Regions from separate parts of the Pseudonocardia ailaonensis genome, predicted to be linked through region 1. Evidence: riboswitches for the same ligand, from Rfam matches in the RefSeq annotation. Region 1 holds a riboswitch; the other holds the start of a gene.

Region 1 (4,479 bases):
GCGTTCGGGCGGGGTCTCGGCCGCACCCTGCGGATCGGGAGCACCCCCGGGCTGGAGCGCCGGCTGGCGGACGGCGTGACAGCGCTGCGGGCGATCGCGCCGCCGAGCGAGCTCGTGCTGGTCGAGGGGGACGCGCGGGCACACGCCGCGGCGGTCGCCTCCGGCGCCCTGGACGCCGCCCTGGTGCGCGGCGCCGGGCCCGACGGGGTCGTCGTGGGGTACGACCCGATCTCACTGGTCGTCCCCACGGCCCATCCCGCTGCGCGGCTCGACGCGATCCCGCCGGCAGCCCTCGAGGGTCTGCGTCTGCGCCTGCCCGCCCGTCGCAGCGACCCCGTCCTGCACGATGCCGTCCTGGCCCACACGGCGGCCGCGGGCGTGGTCCCGCACCGGGGGCGCGACGTCGCGTCCGTCGCCGATGCCGCCCTCGAGATCGGCGCCGGCGGCACCGCCTGGACCGCCATCCACGGCACCACCTGGCAGGCCACCACCTGCTCGGTCACCCTCCGGCCCGCCGACCCACCCCTGACCGTCCCGGTCCGACTCCTGCTCCCCGCCGGAGGCTCCTGTACGGACCTGCTGGTCGAGGCGTTCGGCGGGACTGGGTGAACAGTGGCGGACGCGTCACCCGCTGTTTCGGTTCCGACGATCAGGACGACTTCCAGGCGTCGTGGAGCTGGATGCGCGAGGAGGCGTCGAAGGTGACGCCGTGGACGCTCGGGGCCACGCCGAGCACCGTCGTCAGCTCCACGACCGGCACGTAGAAACCTTGCTGCAGCAACACCTGCTGGGCCTGCGCGACGATCTGCGCCCGCTTCGCTGTGTCCGGTTCGGCCGCCTGCGCCACCAGGAGCGGCTCGAGCGGGCTCTGCGGGATCCGGTAATAGTTCGAGCCGGCGACCGAGTACGAGCTGCGCAGGATGTCGGGATCGGCGCGGGTCAGGTTGCCCCACAGCGCGCTGAAGTCACCGGAGGCCTGGATCTGCGGCGTCTGGGCGATCTGCAGCTCCTGGACCTGGACGTCGATGCCGGCGGCCTTGGCCTGCTGCTGGATCAGCTCCAGCGTCGGCTTGTTGCTGCCCGCGTTGTTGGCGAAGCCCAGCGGGACGGTGAGGCGCTGTACGTCCTTCGCCCGGATACCGTCCGGACCGGGCGCCCACCCTGCAGCGTCCAGTGTGGACTTCGCCTTGGCCAGGTCGAACGCGACCAGGGACGACTGGTCCGCCCACGCGGGTGTGGTCGAGGCCAGGATGCTCGTCGCCACCTTGGTCTGCGAGGTGTAGACGGCCTTGACGATCTCCTGCCGGTTGATCGACAGCGACAGCGCCTGCCGCACAGCGGGATCGGAGACGATCGGCTTGCTCTGGTTGAACGCGATACCGAAGGCGATCCCCGGGTTGGGCCGGGCGAGCAGCTGGTCCCCCGCACCGGTCAGCGGTGCCTCGTCCTGCTGGCCGATGTTGCCGATCGCGTCGACCTCGCCGGCCTGCAGTGATCCTGCCCGCACGCCCGACTCGGGAACCACCCGGAAGTCGAGGGTGTCGAGGTAGGCCTCGCCGGGGTGGGCGAACAGCGTGGATCCCCAGTCGTAGCCCTTGCGCTTGGCGAGGGTCAGGGACGCGTTCTTGACGTAGTTCTGGATCGTGAACGGCCCGGAGCCGATCACCGAGGCGCAGCGGTCGTCGTCCGACTTCGCGACGGTCGCAAGCGACAGGATGCCGAGGCTGTGGGTCGAGGTGCCCTGCAGGAACTGCACGTTGGGCTGCTGGAACGAGACCGTGAACTGCGTCGGGCTCTGCACCGTGGTTCCCGCGTAGCCGGCGAGGTAGCCCTTCGGCAGCGTTCCGCGGGCTCCGATCTGCGGGACCCGGTCGAAGTTGGCCTTCACCGCGTTCGCGTCCAGCGGGGTGCCGTCGGAGAACGTCACGCCGGGGCGGAGGGTGAAGGTGTAGCTCTTCGCTTCCGGGGCGCTCTGCCAGGAGGTGGCGAGCCAGGGCTTGAGCTCACCGGTCTTCGGGTCCTGGTCGGTCAGGGAGTCGACGATCTGGCGCAGCGAGTAGATGGTGTCGTTGCTGCCGACCTGTTGCGGGTCGACGCAGCCCTGGTCGCTCGACACGGCGAACCGCAGGGTGCCGCCGGCCTGCGGGGTGCCGGCGGGGTCGGCCGCGGGTGCGGCCGAGGAGCCGCAGGCCGCGAGCGCGAGCGCGGCGGTGGTGAACAACGCCGGCAGCAGCGCACGGCGGAATCCGGGGATCATGAGGTTCCTTCGGTGAGGTACCCGCGGGCGCTCGATCGGTGCGGATCCCATGGGGATCAGGACGGGCCGGCTTGGACCGACACAGATCGACACGGTGCGGCCGGGCTCGGGGCACGGCCGGTCGCGGCGCGGGTGGGCGGGGACGCCCGGGGCCGTCACGGCCACGGGTGGTGAGGGCGAGGATCAGCCCCGACAGGCCGCGCTCGCCGTGCGCAGCAGGTCGACGTGCCGCCGCCGCGCCCCCAGGAAACCGCCCGGCATCGCTCCTCCATCGTTCCCGGCGTGAGCACCCGCACCCGAGGTCGGGGGGTTGCTGCGGCGTCGTCGAGCCAGGTCTCTCGGCCGCTCTCGATGGTGCCCGGTCGGGCGCAGGAACTCTAAGCGATTCGTCCGGTCCTGCGTCAATGTCTCGCCGACGAATGTGACCCGCGCCGCTAGTGCGTGTAGACGATCTTCCCGCGGGCGTGGCGGGTCTCGCTGAGGGCGTGCGCGGCCGCGGCCGCGGCGAGCGGGAAGGTCCCCGCGATGGGAATTCGCAACCTGCCTGCGGCCGCGAGGGCGACGGCGTCCGCGAGCCCGTGCTCCGCGAAGGGATCGGCGCCCGCGCCGAGTGCCGCGCCCGTCTCGTCCGCCGGCGCACCGTGGGACATGTGGACGCCGTGGGCGGCCGCGTCGAAGTCGGCGATCGTGACGACGCGGGCCGGGTCCCCCGCGATGACGACGAGCTCCGGTAGTGCCCCGCCGGCGCAGTCCGCCACCGCATCCACCGCGTCGGGAACCAGCGCCCGGACCCGATCGGCCAGGCCGGGGCCGTAGGTGGTCGGGATCGCGCCGAGGGAGCGCAGGAAATGGTGGTTGTGCTCCCCGGCGGTCCCGACGACCTGGAGGTCACGCGCGACCGCGACCTGGACGACCACCGAACCGGTCCCGCCCGCGGCGCCCTGGACCAGCACGGTCCCTCCGGTCGGCACCGCGAGCCGGTCGAGCACCCGGGTGGCCGTCTCGACGGCACCCGCGGCTCCACCCGCCTCCTCCCAGCTCCACGACGGCGGCTTCGGCGCCCAGACGGCCAGCACCACGTGATCGGCGTTCGCGGCGCGCCGCGTCATGGTGCTCATGCCGAACACCTCGGCCCCCGGCACGATCCCCTCCACACCGTCACCGACCTCGTCCACGACGCCGGCGGCGTCGAATCCCGTCAGGTAGGGGAACGACACGGGCACGAGGTCCCGGAGCCGGCCGGAGCGGATCAGCGTCTCCCCCGGCGACAGCCCGGAGGCGCGCGTGGCGATGCGGATCTCGCCGGGCCCGGCGTGCGGCTCCTCGACCTCGGCGACATGCACGACCTCAGGTGGCCCGTAGCGGGTGAAGAGCGAGAGACGTGTGCAGCGAAGTGAGGCGATCGGACGCCCGGGACAACCGCGAGCGGATCCTCACGGTGGCGCGCGCGGCCTTTGCCGGCGAGGGCCTCGACGTGCCGATCCGGAAGATCGCCCGGTGGGCGGGGCTCGGCCCGGCGACCGTCTACCGGCACTTCCCGTCCAAGAAGGACCTGCTCGCCGCCGCGTTCGCTGAGTCGATGGCCACCTGCTCGACGATCGTCGAGGAGGGGCTAGCCGCAGCCGATCCCTGGGACGGCTTCTGCCGGGTCGTCGAGCGGCTGATGGAGGTCCACGCGCTCGACCGCGGGTTCTCGCGGGCCTTCACCTCCCGGGTTCCCAAGACGACCACCTGGTTCGCCGAGGGCCGCGACCGCACCCTGCGCCTGACGCTCGAACTGGTGCGGCGGGCCAAGGACCCCGGCGACCTGCGCGACGACTTCGTGCTGGAGGACATCGTCCTGGCACTGATGGCGAACTCCGGGATTCGCGCCGAGTCCCCCGCCGCGGGCGCCGCCGCCTCCCGCCGGCTCACCGCGTTCATGATCAGCTCCTTCCGCACCGAGCCGGAACCCGCACCCCTCCCCCCACCCGCCCGTCTCCTGCTCGCACCGCGCTGACGGCGGCTCAGCCGCGTCGTGCGAAGGCGCGCAGTGCCCGGAGGAAGTCGACCTTCCGGAAGCCCGGCCAGTTCGCGTCGCAGAAGTGCAGACGGGCACGCGCCGACTGCCACAACAGGAATCCCGAGAGCCGCTGCTCCCCGCTGGTGCGGATCACGAGGTCGGCTTCGGGACGCCCGGCTGTGTACAGGTGGGCGGCGATCTCCTCCTCGGTGATCCGCCC
Region 2 (4,479 bases), on a different contig from region 1:
CCGGGTCGAGGATGATCGTCCGCGGCTCGGCGTAGTCACTGGTGACCATGGTGTTCAGGTCCTCGCGGACCTGGATGCCGTGCGGGTTCGCGCAGCTGGGCTGGCCGAGCGCCGGCATGTTGAGGCACTGGGTCGGGTCCTCGGGCGTGGTCGTCGCGGCCGGGGCCTCGACCAGCTTCCTGCCGTCCGGCCCGAACCGCACGACCTCGCCCGGCGTGCCCGCGAACCCGTTGCCGGTGCGGACCTCGCCGTTGGAGTAGGTGCAGGGACCGGGGACGACCGGGCCGCCCATGTAGGTCCCGTACGCCGTGCCGTCCTTCAGCACCCAGTACGCGTCCGGCACCGACCCGCAGAGGGTCTGGCTGGGGAGGCTGATGCCGGAGAGCTTGAGCTCCGGCAGCGCGGCCACGTCGAACACGTAGGTGGCCGCCGAGTAGAGGCCGCCCGCGTAGATCTTGTCGCCCTTGCGCCACGAGTACTGCATGTGGTGCGGCTCGTTCTCCACCAGCGGGCCGACGGTCGCGGTGTTGACGACCTTGCCGTAGCTGGGCGAGCCCTTGGTGACGTCGACGACGGCCATGAAGTCCGGCCCCGGCAGGGCGTTGCGCACCTTGTCGGTCGGGTTCTGCAGCGACCCCGGCAGGTTCTTCACGTCCGGCACGACGGTGTCGGCGGCGTTCTCGTCGCCCGCCCAGACCACCATGTACTCGGGACGGGTACCCGCCTGGTGGGAGCCCTTGGCCGCGTCGTCGATGTTGTTCTCGACCCAGTAGTCCTTACCGTCGGCCCCCTTCACGGTGGAGCGGACGGTCTGGACGTCGGCGTACGCGTCCCCGCCCGGGATCGTGGTCACCCCGGCGACGATGCCGAGGGCCAGCAGCCCGAGGAGGATCTTCTTCGGGGCGCGCATCAGGTCGGCAGGATCTTCGTCGCGCCGACGACGGACTGCACGAGCCCGGTGACGGGCACGCCGGCCGGCGCGACGTCACGGCCCTGGTTCAGCAGGTCGCCCTGGCCGAACGCGGTCTGCGATCCCTCCACGTACGGCGCGGTGGGCGCCGGCGCGGGCTCGGGCTCGTTGTGCGCGGTGAGCAGCGGCGCGGTGTCCGGGACCAGGTCCGGGGTGGCGGCGTACGCCGCTCCCGGGAGGACGGCGAACGCGGCGCCGGTCAGGGTCGCGATCCCGGCGAGCCGGGTGAGGGTGGCCGACCGGGGTGGTCGGTGACGGTGTCGGGGCACGGTGTTTCTCCGGTTTCTTCTTCAGTGGGGAGCCGAACGGCCGCGGCGGTCGCACGGTCCGGGCCCGTCATCCGATGTGGACGAACGGGGGCGGGCCGGGCGCGGGCCGGGGCCGTGGCGCACGCCCGACGGGCCGTTCCCGGGTACGGGGCGGCCCGGCGGCACGAGGGGTGCGGCACCCGCGTCCGGACCCGGACGACCGCGAGCGGCGGCCGGGCGAGGAGGGCGCGGGGACGGAGGTGCGCCGGAGCGAGGATCGGGGAGACGGGCCCGGGGACGGGCCCGGGTCTCAGCTCACCGTCGCGCTACACAGCGCACTCGCCACGCGGCGCAGGTCGACATGACGTCGACTCGCGAAGGTGTCGGTGAGGCGCATGGCCGAAACCCTGTCATCCGGACGGAGCAGTCATTGCCACCGGGGTCGGGCAAAGGGCGATCCCACGCCGTTCCGGAACCGTTTCGAGGGGCATTTCGTGGCCCAGGTCACGCGATTTCGGCGCCATTTCGCGCCCCCGATCCCCCACTCGCCGACCTGTCACACCCACCCTTTATTCACCCGATCGTGGGAGTAAATCCGGGAACCGATCACGTGGCACGGCGCCCGACGGGCGCGACGCCCCGGCCGTCACCCACACGCGTCGAGCCGGAATCCACCGCTCCTCCACCGACCGTGATCGTCGCGACGGGCCGACAGGGAAAGGCGCGGTAATGGCGGCGCAATGGCCGCCCACCACCATCCGGCCCGGACATTCCGCACCACTCTGGAACGGTCGTCCGGCAAATGTCCGGGCATTGTCCTGGGGTCGGGATCACACTTGACCGGCCGCGCGGGATTCGCTTACCGTCGGTGCCAGGTCAAGAGCGCCAGCGTCAAGCCCCGGCTCGCTGGCCGGCAACCCTCCTCCGCGGCGGGGTGCTCCGGGTGACGACCAGGCCGTCGCGGCACCGCGATCGGCAAGCGCGGACTCCTGTGCGTCAGCACCGGGTCCTGTAGTGATCCGGGAGGATCCGTCATGTCCGATGCGCCCACCACGCTCGCCTGTCCCGCCACCTTCCCCGCCCCGGCGGGCCGCGGTCCGGCGCCGCGCGGGTCGGCCACCGGCCCGTCCAGCACCCCGGCCACCGGCAGCTCGGTCACCGGCTCCCCGGCCACCGCCACGTCGGCCGCCCTCCCGGAGCTCGTCGGCACCGGCCTGCCGGTCCCGCTGGTCGACGGCCGGACCGTGCCCTACGCGAACCTCGACCTCGCCGCCAGCGCCCCGGCGCTGAAGGCCGTCGCGGACCACGTCGCCGCGCTGCTCCCCTACTACTCCAGCGTGCACCGCGGGGCGGGCTACGCCTCCCAGGTCTGCACCGCGGCGGTCGAGGGCGCCCGCGACGTCGTCGCCCGGTTCGTGCGGGCCCGCGAGGACGACGTCGTCGTGTTCACCCGCAACACCACGGACGCCCTGAACCTGCTGGCCGGCGCGGTCCCCGGCGCCACCCTGTGCCTCGACGTCGAGCACCACGCCACGCTGCTCGCCTGGCGGGGCACCGACCACCGCGTGCTGCGCGCCCCGGACACCCTCGCCGAGACCCTCGAGCTGCTGCGCGAGGAGCTCGCCGCCCGGCCCACGGCCCTGCTGGCGATCACCGGCGCCTCGAACGTGACCGGCGAGATCCCGCCGATCGCCGAGATCTGCGCGATCGCCCACGCCGCCGGCACCCGCGTGGTGCTCGACGCCGCGCAGCTCGCCCCGCACCGCCGGGTCGACGTCGCCGCCTGGGGCGTGGACTACCTGGTGCTCTCCGGCCACAAGCTCTACGCGCCCTACGGCACCGGCGTGCTGGTCGGCCGCCGGGACTGGCTCGACGTCGCCACCCCGTACCTCGCCGGCGGCGGCGCGGTGACCCACGTCGGTGTCGAGGGCGGGCACGCCGAGGTCAGCTGGGCGCCCGCGCCGCACCGGCACGAGGCCGGCACCCCGAACGTCCTCGGCGCCGCGGCGCTCGCCGCCGCGTGCAAGGCCCTGGACCCGGTGATCGACGAGATCGCCCCGGCCCACGAGCGCGCGCTGCTCGCCCGGCTGGTCGACGGCCTCAGCGGCATCGCCGGGGTCCGCCCGCTGCGGATCTGGGCGGACGCGCCGGATCGCGTCGGCGTCGCGAGCTTCACCGTGCGGGACGTCCCGGCCGGCCTGGTCGCCGCCGCGCTGTCCGCCGAGCACGGCATCGGCGTGCGGGACGGCCGCTTCTGCGCCCACCCGCTCCTCGCCCGCCTCACCGGCGAGACGGACGCCGTGCGCGTCAGCCTCGGCCTGAACACCTCCGAGGCGGACGTCGACCGCCTGGTCGCGGCCGTCCGCGAGATCGCGACGACGGGCCCGGCCTGGGACTACGCCCAGGTCACGGGCCGCTGGGCCCCCACCCCGGACCCCCGCGACCTCGACCCGCTGCACCTCGGCACCGCCCCCACCACGGCCACCGAGACCTGCGGCCACTGACCCCGGACCCGCGAGTCGGCCCCGCGGACGGAGTCCGCCATTCGGCAGAGCCGGGAGGCCGAACCACACGCTCACGACGGCAGCGCGGGCCCTCAGGCGTGGCCGGTGATGTGGTCCCCGGCGCTGCGCGGGAGACGGAAGGCCGCGACCGCCGGGACCAGCAGGATCACCGCGAGCAGCACGAAGGCCGTGCGGTAGGGCCCTGACACCCCCGGGGCCACACCGACCGCCTGCCCGAGCCGCACCAGGAGCGCCCCGACGGCCACGCCCAGGCCCGCGCCGAGCTCCTGCAGCGTGGAGAACAGCGTGTTGGCGTGGTTCATACGCGGCTGCTCCACGTCCGCGAAGGCCACGCTGTTGTAGGCGGTGAAGCCGGTCGACCGCACGATGCCGCTGAGCAGCAGCAGCGCGAGCGTGACCACCAGCGGCGTGCCCGCCTCGAGGAAGGCCATGCCCACCAGGCAGGCGGCGCCGATCCCGATGGAGCCGAGCAGCACGGTGCGGATCCCGAGGCGGCGCATGAGCGGCGTCGTCGCCGGCTTGATCCCGACGTTGCCGACGAACACCGCGATCACCACGAGCCCCGCCTGCGCCGCCGACCAGCCGAAACCGACCTGGAAGAGCAGCGGGAGCAGGAACGGGATGCCGGTGATCACCGCCCGGTACACCGAGCCGCTGGCCGCCGTGACCCGGTAGGTGACGATCTTCAGGATCCGCAGGTCGACGAGCGGGCGCGGGCTGCGCAGCAGGTGCCGCA

The links. A riboswitch is a leader RNA that binds a small molecule or an ion and turns the genes downstream of it on or off. The one in region 1 is predicted to bind S-adenosylmethionine.
Region 2: linked by a shared signal. The riboswitch ahead of ABD324_RS06930 (aminotransferase class V-fold PLP-dependent enzyme) and the one ahead of ABD324_RS17490 (ABC transporter substrate-binding protein) in region 1 are both predicted to bind S-adenosylmethionine.

Annotation. Positions count from the first base shown of each region.
Region 1 covers NZ_BAAAQK010000009.1:343,036-347,514, forward strand. Annotated here, with positions in the region: gene ABD324_RS17485 (LysR family transcriptional regulator) at 1-609, shown strand, start outside; gene ABD324_RS17490 (ABC transporter substrate-binding protein) at 650-2,257, opposite strand; SAM riboswitch class I at 2,523-2,615, opposite strand; gene ABD324_RS17495 (NADP-dependent oxidoreductase) at 2,692-3,660, opposite strand; gene ABD324_RS17500 (TetR/AcrR family transcriptional regulator) at 3,651-4,256, shown strand; gene uppS (polyprenyl diphosphate synthase) at 4,264-4,479, opposite strand, start outside.
Region 2 covers NZ_BAAAQK010000004.1:100,193-104,671, reverse strand. Annotated here, with positions in the region: gene ABD324_RS06940 (hypothetical protein) at 1-910, opposite strand, end outside; gene ABD324_RS06935 (hypothetical protein) at 910-1,239, opposite strand; gene ABD324_RS37145 (putative leader peptide) at 1,529-1,615, opposite strand; SAM riboswitch class IV at 2,093-2,206, shown strand; gene ABD324_RS06930 (aminotransferase class V-fold PLP-dependent enzyme) at 2,253-3,722, shown strand; gene ABD324_RS06925 (MFS transporter) at 3,815-4,479, opposite strand, start outside.